2 regions of the Yinghuangia aomiensis genome follow, and region 2 is predicted to be linked to the other one. Evidence: riboswitches for the same ligand, from Rfam matches in the RefSeq annotation. Region 2 holds a riboswitch; the other holds the start of a gene.
What was found. Region 2 has a riboswitch for cobalamin ahead of ABEA93_RS22250 (ribonucleoside-diphosphate reductase subunit alpha). Riboswitches for the same ligand answer to the same signal wherever they lie in the genome.

Region 1 (11,420 bases), on a different contig from region 2:
GACGGTGAAGCCGGCGATGACGGCGGGGACGCAGAAGGCCAGGTAGTTGAGGACGTAGAGGGCGGCGAAGAGTTCCGCGCGTTCGGCGGGGGCGGCGGTGGGGACGATGGTGGTCAGCGCGCCGAGGAAGGCCGCGCCGAAGCCGTAGCCCGCGACCGCGCTCGCCGCGAAGAACAGCGCGGTGTTGTGGAGGCCGAGCGCGGCGAGGGTGGCCGCGGCGCCGGCGGCGAGGGCGGTCGAGCCGATGACCAGGGTCGGGCGGGCCGCGCGGCGGCGCATCGTGAGGGAGCCGGTCACGGCGCCGGACATCATCGTGGTGATGGCGAGTCCGGCGACGAAGTGGTTCCGCACGTGCAGGATTCCGGCCGCGAGCGTCGGCGCCAGGGACAGGTACAGGCCGCCGAGCGCCCACACCGCGACCAGCGCCGGGAGTACGGCGGCCAGCGGTCCCCGCGACGCGCGCGGTATGCGGACCTGCGGAAGCAGCGAGCCCGCCGCGCCGGGCCGACGGGTCACCGTCTCGGGTATGCAGACCAGCACGACCGCCGCGGCGAGGCTCGCGACGAGCAGCACGGCGAACACGGTCACGCGCGGCGCCGGCCCGTACTCGACCAGCAGACCCGAGCCGAACGCGCCGAACGCCAGGCCCGCCGTCGACGCCGCGCCGTTGGTCAGCGCGCCGAGCCCCGGCCGGCTCTCCGGCTCCAGGTCGACCAGCGCCGCCGCGATCGCCCCGGTCGCGATGCCCGTCGCGAGGCCTTGGACGGCACGCGCGGCCAGCAGCCACCCGACCGACCGCGCCTCGGCGAACACCAGCATGGCGACCGCTTCCACGACGAGCGCCCCGATCATCACCGGACGGCGGCCGAGGTAGTCGGACAGGCTGCCCAGCGTCAGCAGCGCGAGCAGCAGGAACACCGCGTACACGGCGAACACCGTGGTCAGCATGCCCGCCGAGAAATGCCAGCGGGCCTGGTACACGACATACAGCGGGGACGGCGCCGACGCGGCGAACATCAGCACCAGCAGAGCGGCGGTGACCAGCCAGAACGCCGCGGTGCGGGACACGCGGAAGGAACCGGGCATGCGGGGGACCTCGGGGCGGCTCGAAGCGAGGCGCAAGGCGGTGGTTCGCGGCCCCGGACAGGAGGCGGGTGCCGCGACGGCGTGCAGACCCCACCGCCTTAACGCAAAGATCTTGGCTTTAATGGACGCTACACCTGACGCCGCCAAAAGCAAAAGTCCTGGCGTTAAGGTGGCGGAGTGAGCCCAGACACCCCGGTCGGCGCGGACGAGCGCCCTCCCGCCCGCCGCGAAGGCGGCCGTAGCGCGCGCGTCCGCGAGGCGGTCTTCTCCGCCGCCGCCGAGTTGATCGCCGAGGGCGGCGCCGAGCGCCTCAGCATCCCCGCGGTCGCCGCCCGGGCGGGTGTCAACCCGACCACGGTGTACCGGCGTTGGGGCGACGCCGCGGGCCTGCTCCGCGATGTGACCGCCAACCGGCTGGCCCCCCACGACCCGCCCCCGGACACCGGCACGCTGCGCGGCGACCTGTCCGCCTGGGCCGCGCAGACCCTCGGCACCATCACCACCACGGAGGGCCTGGCCCTGCTCCGCGGGTCGGTCGCCTGCGCCGCGACGTCCGAGGGCCCCAGCCCCCGCATGGCCGCCCGCGAAAGCCAGCTCGCCGCGATCCTCGCCCACGCCGCCGAGCGCGGCGATCCCCACCCGACCCTGCGCCAGACCCTGGACTACCTGCTCGCCCCCCTGTACCTGCGCGTCCTCCTCAACCTCGCCCCCGCCGACACCGCCTACGCGGACACGCTGGTGGACGACTTGGTACGGCACTACGCGAAGCCCGATTAGCGTGCCCGGCGACCGGGCAGGCGATTGCGCCGGGACACCGGGACACGACGTCGTCGCGGCACAGCGATGAGTCCGCGCCCCCGCGCGGGTCTACCCCGGGAGAGCTCCTCGACTTCGCCTGAAGGATGGTTCTGCCGTGAGTGATTCGTCCCGTTTCCCGGAAGACGTCCGCGCGCTCGTCGCCGGAACGAACATCGCGCACCTTGCCACGCTGCTGCCCGACGGGTCGCCGCATTCGGTGCCGCTGTGGGTGGGCCTGGAAGGGGACCGGATCGCGTTCCTGACCTCACCGGAGTCGCGCAAGGCACGGAATGTGGCGAAGGATCCGCGGGTGGCGCTGTCCTTGCTGGACGCGGAGCAGCCCACGCGGATGGCGCACGTCCGCGGCCGGGTCGTGGCGGTGGTGGACGGCGACGAGGGGTGGGCGATCATCGACCGCATGGCGCAGAAGTACCTCGGCATGCCCTACCCGCTGCGCGAGGACCGGGTGGTCTACCTCGTCGAGGTGGAGCACGCCGGAATCATCGCGTTCTGAGACACGGGGCGCACCGGGGACGCCGTCGGCTCGGCCGGCAACAGCGGGTGGCCGAGCACGTCGTCATGGCTCGCCCCCGGCAGCACGGCAAGTTGCGCGGCAGAACGGCCGCTGCCGTCGAGGCCGGCGTCCTTCGGCCCGCCACCGGTCTTCGGCAACGGACGGCCTCGGGAGCGGCGTCCGGGCGCGCGGCACCGACACGCCCCCGACCGGAGCAATAGGGCCGACGGTGTCGGGTCGTTGCGGAGTCTGGAGAGCGACAGGCCTCAGTCCCCTGTCGCTAAGGAGCCCTCATGAAGATCCGTCGTTTCTGCGCCGTGGCCACCCTGGCCGCCGCGGCCCTGGCCGTTGCCGCGCCCGTGGCGTCCGCCGGTGTCGATGTCCACAACGTGGAGAAGTCGCACGTCAAGGTCGGCCACCACGTGTCGGTGTTCCAGCTGAAGGTGCAGGACGTCAAGGTCGGCCACGGCCACGTGTCGGTCTTCCAGAAGACCGTCGACGCGGTCAAGGTCGGCTGACGCCGAAGACCGGAAGCCACGCGCGCAACGCGACGGAGGCCGGGCCCCGGGAGACTCCCGGGTCCGGCCTCTCGCGATTGTGCGGGAGTCGCGCCCCGAAGGGCGCGGAGGCCCCGGAAGCTACGCCCCCGCCGCCGACCGCACCCGCTCCGGTGAATACAGGTGGCTCTCGCAGAACCCCGGCGCCGAGTCCTCCAGGACCCGGCCGATCATGATCACCGCGACGGCCTTCACACCGTTGTCTCGCACCAAGGCCTCAAGATCCGCCAGCCGCCCCCGCACCACCAGCTCGTCGGGGCGCGACGCGCGCGCCACGACGGCGACCGGGCAGTCGGCGCCGTACAGCGGGGTCAGCTCGGCGACGATCCGGGCCGTCTCGCGCACTGCCAAGTGCAGGACCAGCAGCGCGCCCGACCGGCCGAGGGTGGCCAGGTCCTCGCCCGGCGGCATGGCGGTCGAGTTGTTCGAGACACGGGTCAGGACGACCGTCTGGCCGACGCCGGGCAGCGTCAGTTCGCGGCCGAGGGCCGCCGACGCGGCGGCGAAGGCGGGCACACCCGGGGTGATGTCGTACGGAATCCCCAACGCGGCCAAGCGGCGGATCTGTTCGCCGACCGCGCTGTAGAACGACGTGTCGCCCGAGTGCAGCCGTACGACGTCGAGCCCGTCGTCGTGCGCCGCCCGGAACTCCGCGACGATCTCGTCGAGGGTGAGGTCGGCGGTGTCGACGAGACGCGCGTCCGCCGGTGCGGCATCCAGGAGTTCACGCGGCACGATGGCGCCCGCGTACAGGCACACCCGGGCCGACTCGATCAGCCGCAGGCCCCGCACCGTGATCAGGTCGGCCGCGCCCGGGCCCGCACCGACGAAGTGGACGGTCATGGACGGGACTCCTCTGCCACGTGCACGGCCTCGTCGGCCGACCGGCCCGGTGCCGGGTCGACGGCAGCCGGGCGGGTCACGATCCACTGGGTCACCGGCATCGACGCCCGCCACCCGGTGAACCTCCCCACCGGTGTCGACCGGCTGATCTGAATACGCGTCAACTCGCCGCCGAGCAAAGCCCGCTCACGCACGATCTCGGCCTCCGTCTCGACCGTGACCGCGTTCGCGACAAGCCGTCCGCCGGGCCGCAGCGCCGCCCAGCAGCGCTCCACCATGCCCGGCACGGTCAGCCCGCCGCCGATGAACACCGCGTCGGGAGCCAGGTCCGACGTGTCGAAGACGTCCGGAGCGTCACCCACCACGACCCGGAGTCCGGGTGCCCCGAGCGCATCGCGGTTCCGCGCAATACGACCGGCCCGTTCCGGGTCGCGTTCGAAAGCCACCGCCCGCCCCGTCGGATTGGCCCGCAGCCACTCGATCCCGATGCTGCCGCTCCCCGCCCCCACGTCCCAGAGCAGTTCACCGGGGCGCGGGGCGAGCGCGGCCAGGGTCAGCGCACGGATCTCGCGCTTCGTGAGCTGGCCGTCGTGGTCGAACGCCTCGTCGGGAAGACCTGGCGTGAGGACGTCCGTGAGGGGATCAGACCTCATCCTCCCCGCCCTCCAAATCCCCCTCGACCTCCAAGTACGCCTCCCGCAGCCCCTCCAGCGTCGCCGCGTCCGGCTTCGCCCAGAGGCCGCGGTCGGCGGCCTCGATGAGGCGCTCGGCGATCCCGCGCAGCGCCCACGGGTTGGACGTGCGCATGAACGCGCGGTTGGCCGGGTCGAGCACATACTCGGCGGCGAGCTTCTCGTACATCCAGTCCTGGACGACCCCGGTCGTCGCGTCGTACCCGAACAGGTAGTCGACGGTCGCCGCGAGTTCGAACGCGCCCTTGTAGCCGTGCTTGCGCATGGCCTCGATCCACCGCGGGTTCACCACCCGCGCCCGGAAGACCCGGGCGGTCTCCTGTTCGAGGGTCCGGGTGCGCACCGCGTCGGGCATCGTCGAGTCGCCGATGTACGCGGCCGGCGCCGTCCCGGTCAGCGCGCGCACGGCGGCGACCATGCCGCCGTGGTACTGGAAGTAGTCGTCCGAGTCGGCGATGTCGTGTTCGCGCGTGTCGGTGTTCTTCGCGGCGACGGCGATGCGCTTGTAGGCGCGCTCCATGTCCTCGCGGGCGAACACCCCGTCGAGTCCGCGGCCGTAGGCGTAGCCGCCCCACGTCGCGTACACCTCGGCCAGGTCCGCGTCGTCGCGCCACGTCCGGGCGTCGATGAGCGGCAGCAGCCCGGCACCGTAAGCCCCCGGACGTGAACCGAACACCCTTGTCGTGGCACGCCGTTCGTCGCCGTGCTCGGCGATGTTCGCCCGCACGTGCGCCCGCACGAAGTTGTCGTCGTCCGGCTCCTCCAGCCCGGCGGCCAGGCGCACCGCGTCGTCGAGCAGCAGCACGACGTGCGGGAACGCGTCCCGGAAGAAGCCGGAGATCCGCACGGTGACGTCCACCCGCGGCCGATCCAGTTCCGCCAACGGGATCGGCTCCAGGCCGGTCACCCGCCGCGACGCGTCGTCCCACACCGGGCGGATGCCCAACAGGGCGAGCACCTCGCCCACGTCGTCGCCGCTCGTGCGCATCGCGCTCGTGCCCCACACCGACAGGCCGACCGAGCGCGGCCATTCGCCGTGGTCTGCGCGGTACTTGGTGAGGAGCGAGTCGGCGAGCGCCTGTCCGGTCTCCCAGGCCAGGCGGCTCGGGACGGCCTTCGGGTCGACGGTGTAGAAGTTGCGGCCGGTCGGCAGCACGTTGACCAGGCCGCGCAGCGGCGAGCCCGACGGGCCGGCGGGCACGTAGCCGCCGTCCAACGCGTGCAGCACGGCGGCGATTTCGTCACCCGTGCGGTCCAGCCGCGGTACGACCTCGGTGGCGGCGAAGGCCAACACCTCGGCGACCGCGGGAGCTTCGGCACCGAGTACCGAGGACACGACCGCGGGTGCCGCGGCCGGATCCCAGCCGTGCTCCTCCATCGCCGCGACGAGCGCATGCGCGGCGGCTTCGGCGTCGTCGGTCTCCCGGCGCGTCGCGGTGCCGCCCTCCACCAGGCCGAGGGCCTCGCGGAGACCGGGCAGCGCGGCCGTACGGCCGCCCCACACCTGCCGGGCGCGCAGCATCGCGGTGACGAGGTTCACCCGTCCCTCGCCGGTCGGGGCGGTGCCGAGGATGTGCAGGCCCTCGCGGATCTGCGCGTCCTTGACCTCGCACAGCCACCCGTCGAGGTGCAGCAGGAAGTCGTCGAACTCGGCTTCGTGCGGCCGGTCGCCGATGCCGAGGTCGTGGTCGAGACGGGCGGCCTGGACGAGGGTCCAGATCTGCGCCTGCACCGCCGGGGCCTTGGCCGGGTCGAGGGCGGAGACGTTGGCGTACTCGTCGAGGAGCTGTTCGAGCCGGGTGAGGTCGCCGTAGGTCTCGGCGCGCGTCATCGGCGGCACGAGGTGGTCCACGATCACGGCGTGCGCGCGGCGCTTGGCCTGGGCGCCCTCGCCCGGGTCGTTGACCAGGAACGGGTAGACGAGCGGCAGATCGCCGAGCACCGCGTCGGGCCCGCACTCGGCGGACAGGCCGAGGTTCTTGCCCGGCAGCCATTCCAGCGTGCCGTGCTTGCCGAGGTGGACGAGCGCGTTCGCGCCGAAGCCGCCGGTCGCGCGGGCGCTGTCCAGCCACCAGTAGGCGGCCAGGTAGTGGTGGCTCGGCGGCAGGTCCGGGTCGTGGTAGATCGCGACGGGGTTCTCGCCGAAGCCGCGCGGCGGCTGGATGATGAGGACGACGTTCCCGGCGCGCAGCGCGGCGAGGACGATTTCGCCGTCCGGGTCGCGGGAGTGGTCGACGTACAGTTCGCCGGGCGGCGGGCCCCAGTGCTCTTCGATGTTGGCGCGCAGGCCGACCGGGAGCTTGGCGTAGCGCTCGCGGTATTCGGCGGCGCCGATGCGCACCGGGTTGCCTTCGAGCTGGGCTTCGGACAGCCACTCGGGGTCTTGTCCGCCGGCCGCGATGAGCGCGTGGATCAGCGCGTCGCCGTCCGCGGGTTCCAGGCCGGGCAGCGCGTCGGGGCCGGCCGCGGGACCGACGTCGTAGCCGGCGTCGCGCATCGCGCGCAGCAGGGCGACGGCGCTGGCGGGGGTGTCGAGGCCGACGGCGTTGCCGATGCGGGCGTGCTTGGTCGGGTACGCGGACAGCACGACGCCGATGCGCCGTTCCGCGGGCGGCACATGCCGCAGCGCGGCGTGCCGGACGGCGATCCCGGCGACGCGGGCGGCGCGTTCCGGGTCGGCGGCGTAGAAGGTGAGGCCGTCGGCGCCGGTCTCCTTGAAGGAGAACGGCACGGTGATGAGGCGGCCGTCGAACTCCGGCACGGCGACCTGGGTGGCGGCGTCCATCGGCGAGAGGCCCGCGTCGCCGGCTTCCCATTCGGCGCGGCTGGTGGTGAGGCTCAGGGCCTGGAGCACGGTGATGTCGAGGGCGGCGAGCGCGCCGACGTCCCAGGCTTCGTCGTCGCCGCCCGCGGACACCTCGGCGGGGCGTGCGCCGCCCGCCGCGAGCACGGTGACGAGCAGCGCGTCGACCTCGGCGATCGCCTCGAACAGCGCCGGGTCGGCGCCGCGCAGCGACGCGCACCAGACCGGTACGGCGCGGCCGCCCGCGTTCTCGATGGCGTCGCACAGGGTGCCGACGAAGGCGGTGTTCCCGGCCAGGTGGTGGGCGCGGTAGTAGAGCACGCCGACGGCGGGCGCGTCCGGGTTGCGCGATTCCCGCTCCAGACGTCCCCAGGTGGGGACTTCGGCGGGCGGTTCGAAGCCGTGGCCGGTGAGGAGCAGCGTGTCGGAGAGGAACCGGTGGAGGTTCGTCAGGTTGTCCGCGCCGCCCTGCGCGAGGTACGCGTGGGCTTGCGCGCTCACCCCGGCGGGCACCGTCGCCAGTTCCATGAGGGCGGCGTCGGCGGCTTGTTCGCCGGAGACCACGACGACCGGGCGGGGCCCGGCGAGGAGGGCGTCGAGGCCTTCCTCCCAGGCGCGGCGGCCGCCGAGGAGGCGGACGACGACGAGGTCGGTGCCGTCCACCAGCGCGGGCAGGTCGGCCGCGGTCGTGCGGGCCGGGTTGGCGAGGCGCCATGCGCCGTCGCTCGCCTTGGCGCTGAGGAGGTCGGTGTCGGAGGTGGAGAGGAGGAGGATCACCGGGCCGACCGCGCCTTCGCGTCGCCGCGCCGGGTCGCGGATGCGGATGCGGCCGGTGCGTATACGTGCGTGCAGGTCGGACGGCAGGACGAAGTCGCCACAGCGCGCGCCTCTCCGGGGTCCTCGCCCCATCGGACAATCGGGTCCGGGCGCGCAGTTCCTGACTCCCCGCCGCATGCTGCGGCGGGTCACAGTGGCGGGACCGTCCCGGATTCGCACCGGGTTCCTGACTGCGCCCTCCCCACACCGGCGACGCCGGCGCCCGCTCAGCATCGCCTAGCGGCCGGTCGCGCTGCAAGTTCCCCCAATCGAGGGATTTGCCACGTTCCCCGGAGGGCCTCGCGGGGGCTGCTATCCGGTTGGCTCGCAGAGCCCCCACTCGTGGGCGAGCACCGCGGCCTGGGCCCGGCTGCGCACCCCGAGCTTCGGCAGGATCCGGCTGACGTGCGTCTTGGTGGTGGCCTCGGCCATGTCCAGGTGCACCGCGATCTCCTGGTTGGAGAGGCCGCGGCCGAGGCAGGCGAGGACCTCGCGCTCCCGCGGGGTGAGCGCGGCGAGCGCCTCGGGCGGTTCGGCGGGGCCGCGCGGACGCGGCGCGGCGAATTCGGCGATGAGGCGGCGGGTGACGGCGGGCGCGATGATGCCTTCGCCGCGGGCCACGGTACGCACGGCCTCGGTGAGCACCGCGGCCTCCGCGTCCTTGAGCAGGAATCCGGCGGCGCCCGCACGCAGCGCCCCGAACACGTATTCGTCCAGGTCGAACGTGGTGAGCACCAGCACGTCGGCCAAGTGTTCGGCCACCACCGCGCGGGTCGCGGCGACGCCGTCGAGCCGCGGCATCTGCACGTCCATCACGACCACATCGGGCCGCAGTTCGCGGGCCAGCGCGACGGCCTCCTCGCCGTCCGCGGCCTCGCCGACCACCTCGATGCCGTCGGCGGCCCGCAGGATCATCACGAGTCCGGCGCGCACGGCGCCCTGGTCCTCGGCGACGACGACCCGGATCACGACGCGGCCTCCCGGGCCTCCCGGGCAGCGCGCGGCGCGCGGGCGGCGTCGCGCTGCTCGGCCTTGCACGGCAGTTCGGCGCGTACCCGCCACAGCCCGTCGTGCGGTCCCGCCTCGAAGCGGCCGCTGAGCAGCGCGGTGCGTTCCCGCATGCCGACCAGGCCGGCACCTGCGCCGGGGGCCCGCGGCCCGTCCGGGGCGGCGACGTAGGTGCTTTCCACCGCGACGACGAGGCAGCCGCGGGTGTGCCGCACGCGCACGATGACCGGACCGGGCGCGGCATGCTTCATCGCGTTCGTCAGCGACTCCTGGACGATGCGGTACGCGGCCAGTTCGACCGGTGCGGGCAGCACCGTCCCGGCCGGACGCGTGTCGTCGAGGACGAAGGTGAACCCGTCGGCCGAGCCGCTGCGCTCGGCCCGCCCGATCATCGCGTCGAGCGAGTCCAGCCGCGGCACCGCCGCGGACTCCTCGAACCCGGTCTCGCCCCCGCCGCCGTCACGCAGCAGCCCGATGAGGCGGCGCATCTCGGCAAGGCCCTGCACGCTGCTCTCCCGGATGATGCCGAGCGCCTGCTTGGTGGCGTCCGGGTCGCCGGCCGCGACGGACATCGCCGCAGTGGAGTGGATCGCGATCGCGGACAGGTGATTGGCGACCACGTCGTGCAACTCGCGGGCCATCCGCGCGCGTTCCTCGGAGACCGCGGCACGGCGGTCCAACTCGGCGAGCAGCGCGGTCTGTTCGGCCCGCAGGCGCTCGGCGGCGGCTTCGTCGCGGTGGGTGCGGATGATCCACGCGGTCGACGCGGGCGCCAGCGTGATCAGCCCGGCGAAGACGCCGATCAGCAGCGCCTGGGGCTGCCGCATGATGCCGAGCGCGACGATGGTGGCGGTGAGGGAGAGGACGAGCGCGGTCGGGGTCATGCGGCGCGCCCACGGCAGCGGACCGTAAAGGGTGGTGGCGTACACCAGGTCGGTGAACATCACGATCGTGGCGATGTTGCCGCCGGAGACGGTGTCCGCGGCGAGGGCCGCGAAGCCGACCAGGACCGCGGCGCGCGGCGCGGTCCGCCGTGTCACTTCGGCACTGGCCATGACGGCGAGGGGCAGCAGCTGCCAGGCGCGCGGGACGCTGAAGTCGTTGTTCTCCAGCCCCAGCGTCCACAGCACGATGCCGCCGACCAGCCCGGCGACGGCGATGGCGACGTCGCTCCGGTGAGGTCGGGCCGATTGCATGCGCCGCCTTCCGCGTGGTGTCCGATGGATGCCCGGGAGCCGGGCACAGGCTCCGGGCGGCGGCCCCCGCGCCGCGGCCCTCCGGGCCTCCCGGCCACCCTACGTGACGGGCGCCGCCTCCTCTCCCGGTCGCGGACGCGCCGCCGGGCGTACATCGAACGATGCAGCCGGTAATCGGCGCGCGAGGTGACGCGACGAAGCCCGGGCGTTGGAAGGCTGGGATGCGGCGCCGCTCCGGGGCCCGGTCGGACCGGCCGGCGCCGCCGTCCCCACCAGGCCGGCGCCACGCACGCGCCGGCCGACGATCTACGGAGCCATCCCATGCTGGTCACCCTGGTCATCGCCTGCGAGGTCGGGTTCTGGCTGCTGCTGGCGGCCGGGCTGACGGCCCGCTACGGCCTCGAGTGGCGGCGGACAAGCGGTGTCCTGCTGGTGTCCGTGCCCGTCGTGGACGTCGTCCTACTGGTCGCCACGATCGTCGACCTGCGGCGCGGCACGACCTACTGGTCGCCACGATCGTCGACCTGCGGCGCGGCACGACGGCGAACTGGTCGCACGGCCTCGCCGCCGCCTACATCGGCTTCTCGGTCGCCTACGGCCACTACCTGGTCAAGCGCGCCGACGCCTGGGTCGCCTACCGCTTCGCGGGCGCACCCAAGCCGCCCAAGCCACCGAAGTACGGCACGGCGCGCGCAAAATACGAGTGGCAGATCGCCCTGCGCACGGTCATGGCCGCAGTCGTCGCCATCGGGCTGCTCCAGTGCGCGATCTGGATGGTCGGCGATGCCTCGCGGACCGCGGCCCTCACCTCGACGCAGAGCCGCATGCTGTGGATCGCCGGCATCAACGTGGTCATCGCGCTGACCTACACCCTGTGGCCGAAGGAGGCCCCGAAGGGCGGGGACAGTACCCAGAAGGAGCGGAAGGACCTGAACACGGACCTGGTCAAGGCCTACGTGCTCGGCAAAGCCGCCCGCCGCTACGGCACGGGCACCGGCGACTACGGCACGGGCACCGCGGACACGAACCCGCGAACCCGCGACCGGGCATCCGCCGAAGCGTCCGCGAATTCGTCGGCCGCGGCGTCGAAGAAGCCGTGAGGCGCGG
Region 2 (11,420 bases):
CAGACGCAGCACCCGCCGCTCGGCCATCGCGACGGCCAGGACGTCGCCGTCGGGGAGGAAGCCCAGCCCGGAGACCTGGTCGTCCGGGTACTCGGCAACCGGCGCCGCATCGGAGCCCGTCTCGTCGGACGACCACACTTGGTGGCCGAGCAAGTCGGAGAACCACAGCCTGCCGTCATGCCAGCGCGGGCCCTCGCCGAAGCACAGCCCGTCCACGATCGTCTTCCGCATGCGCACTTGCGTACCCGATGGTCCGTCAGATGAGAAGGCGCACCGGGGTGCTCGGCCGCGCATCGGCCCCCGTCAACGCGGCGTAGCGCTCGCCCCCGCCGGCGCAGCCCCCGCCTTCTCACCGGCGCACTGGCCCCGCCGCCACTCCACGTACGGCCCCACCTTGTTCGTCACGATCCCGTCGACGCCGGCCGCGGCGAGCGATGCCCAACGGTCGCGGTCGTCGACGGTCCACGCGTACACCTTCATGCCGGCCGCCTGCCACGCCCGGACCTTGTCCGGCGTGATCCGGTCGGCGCGGATGTTGAGGAAGCGGCCGAACCCGGCGGCGTCCGCGGGCGTCACGTCGTCCGCGGTGGTCAGGCCGGCCTGCACGGACGCGTCCGCCGCGTGCAGCGTCTGCAACGCCTTGCGCAGGAACGAGTGCACGATCACCGGAGCGCCCGAGCGCCGCAACACGTCCAGCAGCTTCGGTACTTGCGCCGGCGTCGGCACCGTCTTCAGTTCGACCAGCACCAGCGTCTTCGTCTTGGCGGCCATCGCCAGCACGCTTTCCAACGTCGGCACGTGCTGACCTCGTCCGGCGTCCAGTTCGGCGACCTCCGCCGCCGTCATCGAGGCGACGGCGCCCTGCCCGCGCGTGGTCCGGTCGACGGTGTCGTCGTGCATGATCACGGGGATGCCGTCACGTGTCCACTGGACGTCGAGTTCGATCGCCGGGGCACCCTCGGCGACCGCGCGCGTGAACGCGGCCATGGTGTTCTCGGGTTCCTCCGAACTCGCGCCGCGGTGCGCGGCGCCCGCGGGGAGCGTGCAGGGCGCGCCCGCGGGGCGGACCGGCACGGCCTTCGCCGTCAGTGTGGGCGCTACCGAACGCTCCGACGCGGCTTCCGGCGGATGGCCGGAATCCGGCTGCCAGTAGGCCACCCCTCCCGACGCCGCCAACACGCTTGCCGCAACCACAATCCCCACCCGACGTGCCTTCACGGCGGCAGGCTACCGGGCCCGCGGAGGTTCCCACCGAAGTCCGCGGGAGCCGTCCCGCCTACGGGTGGACACCCCGGCCGCGACGCCGATACCGACGAGGCGTCGGCGTCGCGGCAACCAACCGCGCAGGTCGGCACCGGTCAGGGGAGGTAACCCACACGAGTGACAGGGGTCGGCGGTTCGGCGGTGCGGGCGGCGGCGCGGTCGAGGCCGGCGAGCAGCGCGTTGCGCAGTTCGCGCGGGTCGATCACGTCGTCGTACGACAGCGAATTCGCCGAACGCCACGGACCCGACGACTCGTTCGCCACCAGCCGGTCCCGCGTCTCGGCGTCCTGCTTCGCCGTCGCGGCGCCCGCTGCGGCCGGAATCCCGCCGAGGGTCACGCCCGGAAGCGCATACGAAATCGTCTGCGCGTCGAACGGGTTCATCGCCATCACCGAACTACCGAACCCGAACGCCTTGCGCAGCGTCACGTGCAACTTCGGTACCCGCAGCCGGTGCTGGGCCGCGAACAGCCGTGCCGACGCGCGCAGAATCCCGGCGCGCTCGGACACCGTCCCGGCGAGCACGCCCGGGTTGTCGGCGAGGAACACCACCGGAAGGTGGAACGCGCCGCAGACTTCGACGAACCGCGCGGCCTTGCTCGCCGCGTCCGCGTCGATCGTCCCGGCCCGCACCGCGGGCTGGTTGGCGACGACCGCGACCGCGTGGCCGCCCAGGCGGGCGAACGCGGTCAGCACCGAAGCCCCGTACGCGGGCTGGATTTCCAGCACCGAACGCGCATCGAACACGGTGTCGAGCACGGCGTGCATGTCGTAGGGGCGCCGCGCGTCCGGCGGGATCAGGTCCAGGACCGCGTCGGTGCTGCGCGGCCCGGTGTCGGCATTGCCTTGCCCGGCACCCGCGAACGGCGGGTGCTGCCACGCGTTCGACGGCAAGTACGACAGGTAGCGCCGCACCAGCCGCAGCGCGGCCCGGTCGTCGGCGGCGGCGTTGTGCGCGACACCGCTGGCCACGCAGTGCACGTCGGTGCCGCCGAGGGTGAGCTTGTCGACCCGCTCGCCGATCGCCGCGGCGACCAGCGGGGGACCGGCGGTGAACAGCGCACCGGCGCCTTCGACCATGACCACGAAGTCGGACAGCGGCGCGGTGAGCGCGCCGTGGCCGGCCGAGGGGCCGGTCACCACCGCGACGGTCGGGACGACACCGGCGAGCTCGGTGAGCGCCTGGAGGTCGTTGGGGGACGCGGTGTGGCCTTGCAGCGCGTTCGTCGCCCGGTGCCCGGCGCCTTCGAGGAGCATCACCAGCGGCGCGCGTTCCTGTCCCGCGAGCCGCGCCAGCCGCGCCCGTTTCGCGGCGGCCGCGGGCCCGATCGACCCGCCCTGCACGGTGAAGTCCTCCGCGCCGACGAAGACCGGCCGCCCGTCGATCCGCCCCGACCCGGCCACGAACGCGTCGGACGGGGCGTCGGCGCCGCCGGCCAGCGTGCCCAGCTCGGTGAACGACCCGGGGTCGAGGAGCGCGTCGACCCGCGCCCGGGCATGCAGCCGCCCGGCGGCGGAGTAGCGGGCGACCTTGGCCGGGCCGCCCATGGCACGCGAGGCGGAACGGCGGCGCGTGAGGTCGTCGAGCAGCGGCTGCCAGTCGGCGCGGTTGCCCGAGGCGGGTGCCGGGCCGGAGGCCGCGGACGGGCCGGGCGCCGGACCCGGAGACTGCGCAGACGACGACACCTCGGACATGAGCACCCCGCAAGACGACGGACGGACGACGAACACGACCCGGCGCCGCCCCACCGCCCCGCCGCTCGCCATCCCGACGACACGCCGCCAAAGTCCTTGACTGAGTCATATCAAATGCGGGGGGAGACTTCAGCAGGGAGCGGGGAGAGCTCGGCCGGACGGCGCCCGCGAGCCGGGCGCCATCCCACCGCGTCAGACCAGAATGACCGTCTTCCCCCGAGCCCGGCCCGCCCGGTTCCGCGCCACCGCGTCCGGGGCGTCCGCCAGCGGGACCTGCGCGTCCAGGCGCACCGTCGCCCGGCCCGCGTCCACCTCCGCGGCCAACCTGGCCAGCAGGTCCGCGTCCGGGGCGACGACGAAGTTCACGCCTTCCACGCTCCGGGCGGCCAGGGACTGCGGGTCGGCGCTGTGCACCGTGCTGATCGCCACGCCGCCGTCCGCGACGAGCATCGCGTACTCGGCGAACTGCTCCGCGCCCGACGCCAGGTCGACCAGGGCTTCGACGCCGTCCGGGAACGCCTCGCGGAGTTGCTCGGTCGGCGGGCCCTCCTGCGCGTCCAGGGTCTCGGCCGCGCCGAGGGCGCCCATCTCGGTTTCGCCGACGCCGCGCGTCACCGCGACGACCCGGACGTCCCGCGCCGCCGCCAACTGGGTGACGAACGAGCCGACGCCGCCCGCCGCGCCGACCAGCAGCAGCGTCTGCCCGGGGCCCACCCCGCCCGCGTCCAGCAGCGACATCGCCGTCTGACCCGCGGTCGGCAGCGCCGCGGCCAGCGGCAGGGGCAGCGCGGCGGGGGCGTGCGCGATCACGCCGTCCTCGGCCGCGATCACGTACTCGGCATACGTGCCGTACGCGCCGACCGCACCCTGCTTCGGCTGCCCGAAGACCGCGTCGCCTTCCGCGAACCGCGTCACGCCCGGTCCCAGCGCCGCCACCTTGCCCGCGAAGTCCACGCCGTAGATCAGCGGGTACACCGCCTCGGCCTGGCCGCGCCCGGCCGCGTCCGCGAGCTTCCAGTCGAGCGGGTTGAGCCCCGCCGCGACCACCTTCACCAGCACCTCGCCGGGACCGGGCTCCGGCGCCGGCAACCGCATGAGTTCCGGTTCGCCCGCAGGCTTTGCGACGGCTACCGCGCGCACACTGTCCTCCTGGCCCGATCGAATGCCCCGGCCGGGCATCCGTCCGGATGCCCGGCCGTCCGCCGGAACGCGTCCGCGGCCGGCAGCGGCTTTGCGCCGATTGGCGGGGATGCCCCGAATGGTCGGCTGTCTCTGGCTCATGGTCACCGTGCCGCGCCCGATCGGCAACGCGAACACGCCGGAGGAGTGACCACAGTCACCCGCGGATCCGCCCCGGGGGCATGTCGGCGCGCCGCTCTACACTCGGCCGAATGACCGACGCGCCCCTCCCCGCCGAAGCCCGCGGCGAGACGCCGGCGGAAGACCCGGCCGATGCCTTCGACCTCCGCTCCGAAACCCCCTCCGTCGACACGTACCTCGCGCTGCGCCCGGCCTGCGGTCTCGGCGGCATGTCCCGCGAGGCCGCCGAGCGCGGACTGCCGAACACGCTGTACGGCGTCGTGCTGTACCACCGCGGCGAACCCGTCGGCATGGGGCGCCTGGTCGGCGACGACGGCTGCTTCTTCGTGGTCACCGACATCTGCGTGCTGCCCCGACACCAGGGCCTCGGCTTGGGCAAACGCATCATGGAAGCACTCAGCGAGGAAATCGACCGCCGCGCCCCCGACGCGGCTTACGTCTCGCTGATCGCCGACGGCGACGCGAAGTACCTGTACGAGAAGTACGGGTTCACCGAAACCGCCCCCGCATCGGTCGGCATGGCCCGCTACCCGCTCCGCAAGCCCTGGACCGACCGCGCACCGGGGCCCGCCGACTGACCGTGCGCTAAGCGCTCAACCGCCCCCGGCGCTCCGCCGCGCGCCGTTCCGCCTCCAGCGCGGCGGGCGAGGTCGCCAGGTAGTCGATCGCCGCCTGCGTCGACGCCTCGCCTTCCGGGTGGTACGACGGCACGAGATACCGCGGAATGGCCTTCACCAGCATCCAGTAGCTCGGCGCCACGCCCTCCGCCGACGCCCGCGCCATGTCCCGCAGCCGGTAGCGGGTGTCCGGGATCGTCGGGTCGTTGCGCATCAGATAGCTCGCGCCGATCTGCCACAGCCCCAGCAGGATCGGTGCCGTGAACGCCATGGCCTCCACCCGCCGCGCGTACCGCATCGGCCCGCCGAGGTGCTGGTACAGGTCGAACGCCACCGAGCGGTGCTCGACCTCCTCCGCACCGTGCCAGCGCAGCAGGTCGAGCATCATCGGATCCGCGCCGACGGCGTCCAAGGCCTCGGCCTCCAGCACCCACTTGCCGAGCAGGGCGGTGAAGTGCTCGATCGCGGCGATGATCGACAGCCGCACCCGCAGCCACTCGTGCTTCGGCATCGGCATGTACGGCTTGTCGCCCAGGAAGTCGAAGAAGAACCACTCCAGCCGCCGCGTGTACCCGCGCGTCTCGATGCCCTGCGCCCGCAAGTGGTCCAGCACCGCCGCATGCGAGTACGAGTGCACCGACTCCTGCCCCATGAACCCGCGCACGTCCTCGCGCAGTTTCTCGTCCGTGATGAACGGCAGGGCTTCCTTGTAGACCTGCACGAACCACTTCTCCCCGGCGGGCAGCAGCAGATGCAGGACGTTGATCAGGTGCGTCGTCGGCGCGTCCCCAGGGATCCAGTGGACGGGCGTGTCCGCCCAGTCGAAGGCCACCCGGCGCGGCCGGATCGGCGTATCGGACACGGACGCGGATCCGGATGCCGGCAAGCCCAGCGATGTGCTCATTACGCAAACCTCCACATGCCCGATCGGCGGCACGTCACTTCGGCAAGTCCACCCGCGCCAGTGCGCGCAGCACGCGCGGCGTGAACCGGGACGCGGCGCGCGCCGCATGCGCTTCCGGCGTCACCGGCTGCACCGCGGTGTTCTCCGCGACCGCGCGCAGGATCGCGTCGGCGACCTTCTCCGGCGGGTAGCCGCGCCGCTGGTACGCCTTGGTGGTCTTCTCCCGCAGCGAGCGCTCCTGCTCCGCGCTCGTCCCCGCGAACCGGGTCGCCCCGGTGATCCCGGTCGCCACGAACCCCGGGCAGACCGCCGTCACGCCGATGCCGTAGGCCGCGAACTCGGCGCGCAGGCACTCGCTCAGCATCAGCACCGCGGCCTTCGACGTCGAGTACGCCGGAAGCGACTTCGACGGCTGGAAGGCCGCCGCGGACGCGGTGTTCACGATGTGCCCGCCCTGCCCGCGCTCAGCCATCATCGCGCCGAACAGCCGGCACCCGTGGATCACGCCCCACAAGTTCACGTCGAGCGTGCGCTTCCATTCCTCGGGTGTGGTGTCCAGGAACGACCCCGCTATGCCGATACCGGCGTTGTTCACCACCAGGTCCGGAACCCCGTGCACGGCCCGCACCTTCTCCGCCAACTGCGCCATCGCGTCGGCGTCGGACACGTCGACCGCCTCCGGGTGCGCCCCGGCCGCGCCGAGCACCTCGCACAGGTCGGCGGTGCGTCCGGCGGTGGCCGCGTCGCGGTCCACCAGCACCAGCCGCGCGCCGGCTTCGGCCAGCGACAGCGCGGTCGCCCGGCCGATGCCGCTGCCCGCGCCCGTCACGACGGCGAGCTGGCCGGCGAACCGGCTGCGGTACGCGGCGGCGCGGCGTGCCCGGCGGCCCTTGGCGACCGCGACCGTCGCGGGCAGCGGCGCCGCGCCGCGGCCGGCCGGGTCGCCGTCGACGCGGTCGACGAACTCGGCGATCCACCGGGCGAGCAGGTCGGGGCGGGTGCGCGGGACCCAGTGCCCGCCGGAGACTTGGCGGCGCGTCAGGTTGGGGGCGAAGCGGTCGAGTTCGTCGTAGAGGCGCTTGGCGAGGAACTTGTCGCGGTCCGGCACCACGAGCTGCACCGGAATGTCCGTCGTGGCGTCGCGGCGCGGGGCGGCCATGCGGTGGCGCACGTTCGCGCGGTACAGCTTGGCGCCGAATGCGGCGTCCTCGGGCAGCGACGGTTCGGGTGCGCCGAGGGTCTTCTCGTTGCGGCGCATCATCGCGGGCCAGTGCTTGCCGAGGATGCCGCGCCAGGCGAGTTCGGGGGCGACGGGGACGTGCAGGGCGTACACGTACCAGGAGCGGAACATCTGCTCGAGGTTGCGCGACAGCCGCTTCGGTGTCGGCTTGGCCAGGCCCTCGCGGGTGACCAGGGCCAGGTGGTCGAGGCTCGGCCCGGAGATCGTGGTGAACGACGCGATGCGTCCGGCGATGCGCGGCGTGGTCACGAACTCCCAGGCCTGCACGGAGCCCCAGTCGTGTCCGACGAGGTGGACGGTGCCTTCGGGGGCGACCGCGTCCAGGACGTCTTCGAAGTCGTCGGCAAGCCGCTGGAGGACGTAGGCGGAGGTGGCGTCGGGACGGCTGGATCCGCCCGCGCCGCGCACGTCGTACGCGACGATGCGGAACCGGTCGGCGAGGCGGGCGGCGACGTCGCCCCAGATCTCCTTGGTGTCCGGGTAGCCGTGCACCAGGACGACGGTGGGGCCGTCGGCGCGGCCGGCTTCCACGGCGGCCAGGCGGACCCCGTCGGGCGTTTCGACGTCGAAGCGGCGGGCGCCGGGCAGGTCGTGCAGCGCGCTCACGCGGCGGCCTCCTCGGTGACGGCGGACAGGTCGGCGGCGGTGCCGGCGGGAGCCGGGAATCCGGCCCCGGTGCCGGTGAGTTCGGCCCCGTACAGGCCGCGGTCGGCCCAACGGTGCACGTGCGGGAGGTCGTCGTCGAGCCAGTACGCGTCGCCGTCCTCGGTCACCACCAGCAGTTCCTCGAACTTGGCGCCGACGCCGCGGAATCCGAGGTGTGGTTCGACCGCCCAGAGGCCGGGTGTGGCCGGGTGGCCGGAGCTTTTGCGCGGGTTCCACAGCGGCGACCAGCCCTCGCGGTGGCCGCGGATGCCGTCCTTGAGCAGGCCGCGCAGGGCGTTCTGCCCGAAGCCGAAGGCGTGCGGGCGCAGCCGGGCGTCGGCGACCTTGCCGACGCGGTGCGCGATGACGCCGAACGGGTAGGCGCGGTGCCGGTTCTCGTAGCCCTGGCGGGCCATCAGGGCGTCGACGTCGAGGTAGATCTGGCGTAGGGTGCGGCCGGCGCGGACGGCCTCGACGATGAAGGCGCGGTGGGTGGCCAGGTCGTCGAGGAGCCGGTCGACGACCGGGTTGGGGCCGAGGGAGCTGGCGTACCCGATGTCGGCGGTGTAGCCGTTGTGGACGGGTGCGGCGTCGAGGATGAACGGCATGCCTTCGGTGAGCCGCAGGTTCGTGGGGAAGAACTGCAGCGGCACCTTGAAGCCGGTGAACGCGGTGCGGTCGCCGAACCAGGCGAACGGCAGGTGCAGCCAGTCGCGGACGCCGCGGTCGGTGAGCCACCGCCGCATCATCGCCGCGGCCTCGCGCTCGGTGGTGCCCGGGCGCAGTTCGGCCGCGACCGCTTCGGCGCAGTCGTACGCGAGGCGCTGGACGGCGCGGTAGCCGTCGATGCCGGCGCCGGTCGTGCCGGCCGGTGCATCCGTGAGCGGGGTCGCCATGCGGGACCGCCTTCCCGGGGGTCGGGCTGTGGGGGACGAAAGTGAGGCGCAGAAAGGGAGGAGCATCGGGTGTTACCCCGGGTAACATACCCGGGAGTAGTCCCGGGCGGAAGACCCTTCCCGAGAGGCCGACCTTCGCGACACGCCGGACACAACCACTAGGGGTCGCACGCGGCCTCACCCACTACATATATGCTCCTGCTCGCAGCTGGTTCGCCCGCTCCAAGCAGTCGGAGCGGGCGGCGAAAAGGAACTGATGCCCCGTCAGGTGGCATTTGCGCCTTGGGAAGAGGGAACCCGGTGCGAAACCGGGACTGCCCCCGCAGCGGTGAGCGGGAACGACCGCCGTCACCAAGCACTCCGGGCCCGCGCCCGGGGGAAGCGACGGCCACTAGGACCTCCGTACCCCGGCACACCTCCGTGTGCCGCAGTCCGGCATGCCCGCAAGTCCGAAGACCTGCCAGCCGCCCGTACGCGCCGCACTGTCCGCGAGCGCGCACGGTGGTCACCGCACGTTCAAGCTCGCGAGGAGAGAGCCCCGTGACCGTCATGGACAGCGCGATTCCGCGCGCCCAGACTCGCCCGGCCGAAACCGGCACGCCGCACAACCCCGGTCCGCAGACCGGCACCGCACCCGACGCCGGGCCCAAGGCCGACGCGCTGCACGCCGCCGTCCGCGCCCTCGCGGCCGACCTGTCCGACACCGACCCCGCCCGGGTCGCCGACCGCGCCCTCGCCGGCCTCCACGCGGGCGGCACCGCCGCCGACCTCGACGCCCTCGCGGTCCGCACCGCCGCCGAACTCATCGCCGAGGAACCCGAGTACTCGCGTCTCGCCGCGCGCCTCCTGGCCCGCACCATCGCGGCCGAAACCGCCGCGCACGGCATCACCGCCTTCAGTGACGGCATCGCCCTCGGCCACCGCGAAGGCCTCATCGGCGACACCACCGCCGACTTCGTCGCCGCGAACGCCGCCGCCCTCGACGCCGCCGTCGACACCGCCAACGCCGAGGGCGCCGACCGCCGCTTCGAGTACTTCGGCCTGCGCACCGTCTACGACCGCTACCTGCTGCGCCACCCTGTGCACCGCACCGTCGTGGAGACCCCGCAGCACTTCCTCCTGCGCGTCGCCTGCGGCCTCTCGCGCACCGCCGAGGAAGCGATCGCCTTCTACCGCCTCATGTCGTCGCTGGCCTACCTGCCCAGCTCGCCGACGCTGTTCAACTCCGGCACCCGCCACACCCAGATGTCGTCCTGCTACCTGCTCGACTCACCGCAGGACAACCTCGAATCCATCTACGACATGTACGGCCGCATCGCCCGCCTGTCGAAGTTCGCCGGCGGCATCGGCGTCGCCTGGACCCGCGTCCGCTCCCGCGGCGCGCTCATCCGCGGCACCAACGGCCACTCCAACGGCATCGTCCCGTGGCTCAACACCCTCGACGCGTCCGTCCAGGCGGTCAACCAGGGCGGCCGCCGCAAGGGCGCCGCCTGCGTCTACCTCGAACCGTGGCACCCCGACGTCCTGGAGTTCCTCGAACTCCGCGACAACACCGGCGAGGAAGCCCGCCGCACCCACAACCTCAACCTGGCCAACTGGATCCCCGACCTGTTCATGCGCCGCGTCGAGGAAGACGGCGTCTGGTCGCTCTTCGACCCGAACGAGCTGCCCGAACTCCCCGACCTGTGGGGCCCGGCCTTCGACGCCGTCTACGAACAGGCCGAACGCGACGGCCGCTACGTCCGCCAACTCCCGGCCCGCGAGCTGTACGCCCGCATGATGCGCACCCTCGCGCAGACCGGCAACGGCTGGATGACCTTCAAGGACGCCGCCAACCGCACCTGCAACCAGGCCGCCGAACCCGGCAACGTCGTCCACCTGTCGAATCTCTGCACGGAGATCCTCGAGGTGACCAGCGACGGCGAAACCGCCGTCTGCAACCTCGGCTCCGTCCAGCTCGGCGCGCACGTCGCCGACGGCGGCCTGGACTGGGACAAGCTCCGCGCCACCGTCCGCACCGCGGTCACCTTCCTCGACCGCGTCATCGACATCAACTACTACCCGACCGGGCAGGCCGCCGCGTCCAACCCGCGCTGGCGCCCCGTCGGCCTCGGCGTCATGGGCCTCCAGGACGTCTTCTTCCGCCTCGGCCTGCCCTTCGACTCCGCCGAAGCCCGGGAAATCTCCACGCGCATCGCCGAAGAGATCTACCTGACCGCGCTGGAAACCTCCTGCGACCTCGCCGCCGCGGCAGGCCCCCACCCGGCGTTCGCCGAGACGCACGCCGCCCGCGGCCGCCTGCAGCCCGACCTGTGGGACGGCGCCACCCCGGCGCAGACCGCCCGCTGGACCGCGCTGCGCACCCGCGTCGCCGCGCACGGCCTGCGCAACTCGCTGCTCGTCGCCGTCGCCCCGACCGCCACGATCGCGTCGATCGCGGGCGCGTACGAGTGCATCGAGCCGCAGGTGTCCAACCTGTTCAAGCGCGAGACCCTGTCCGGCGAGTTCCTCCAGATCAACACGTACCTGGTCCGCGAACTCAAGGCCCGCGGCCTGTGGACCGCCGAGATCCGCGACCGCATCAAGCGCGCCGAAGGCTCCGTCCAGGACATCACCGAACTGCCGGACGACATCCGCGCGCTCTACCGCACCGCGTGGGAACTTCCGCAGCGCGCGCTCATCGACCTGGCCGCGGCCCGCTCGCCCTACATCGACCAGTCCCAGTCGCTCAACCTGTTCATGGCCGACCCGACCATCGGCAAGCTGTCGTCGATGTACCGGTACGCGTGGTCGACCGGGCTCAAGACCACCTACTACCTGCGGTCCCGTCCCGCGACGCGG

Region 1: it holds a riboswitch for cobalamin, as region 2 does, so the genes downstream of both, cobN (cobaltochelatase subunit CobN) here and ABEA93_RS22250 (ribonucleoside-diphosphate reductase subunit alpha) in region 2, are expected to answer to the same signal.

Annotation. Positions count from the first base shown of each region.
Region 1 is NZ_BAABHS010000006.1:175,584-187,003, forward strand. Features, by position in the region: gene ABEA93_RS10275 (MFS transporter) at 1-1,086, opposite strand, end outside; gene ABEA93_RS10280 (TetR/AcrR family transcriptional regulator) at 1,264-1,863, shown strand; gene ABEA93_RS10285 (PPOX class F420-dependent oxidoreductase) at 2,000-2,398, shown strand; gene ABEA93_RS10290 (hypothetical protein) at 2,692-2,916, shown strand; gene cobM (precorrin-4 C(11)-methyltransferase) at 3,037-3,798, opposite strand; partial or broken gene cbiT (precorrin-6Y C5,15-methyltransferase (decarboxylating) subunit CbiT) at 3,795-4,424, opposite strand; gene cobN (cobaltochelatase subunit CobN) at 4,441-8,070, opposite strand; cobalamin riboswitch at 8,204-8,343, opposite strand; gene ABEA93_RS10310 (response regulator) at 8,422-9,078, opposite strand; gene ABEA93_RS10315 (sensor histidine kinase) at 9,075-10,313, opposite strand; gene ABEA93_RS10320 (hypothetical protein) at 10,718-11,413, shown strand.
Region 2 is NZ_BAABHS010000016.1:15,117-26,536, forward strand. Features, by position in the region: gene ABEA93_RS22210 (SMP-30/gluconolactonase/LRE family protein) at 1-231, opposite strand, end outside; gene ABEA93_RS22215 (glycerophosphodiester phosphodiesterase) at 304-1,218, opposite strand; gene ABEA93_RS22220 (acyl-CoA carboxylase subunit beta) at 1,359-2,957, opposite strand; gene ABEA93_RS22225 (NADP-dependent oxidoreductase) at 3,150-4,097, opposite strand; gene ABEA93_RS22230 (GNAT family N-acetyltransferase) at 4,349-4,855, shown strand; gene ABEA93_RS22235 (metal-dependent hydrolase) at 4,863-5,798, opposite strand; gene ABEA93_RS22240 (SDR family oxidoreductase) at 5,833-7,644, opposite strand; gene ABEA93_RS22245 (M24 family metallopeptidase) at 7,641-8,579, opposite strand; cobalamin riboswitch at 8,829-9,058, shown strand; gene ABEA93_RS22250 (ribonucleoside-diphosphate reductase subunit alpha) at 9,129-11,420, shown strand, end outside.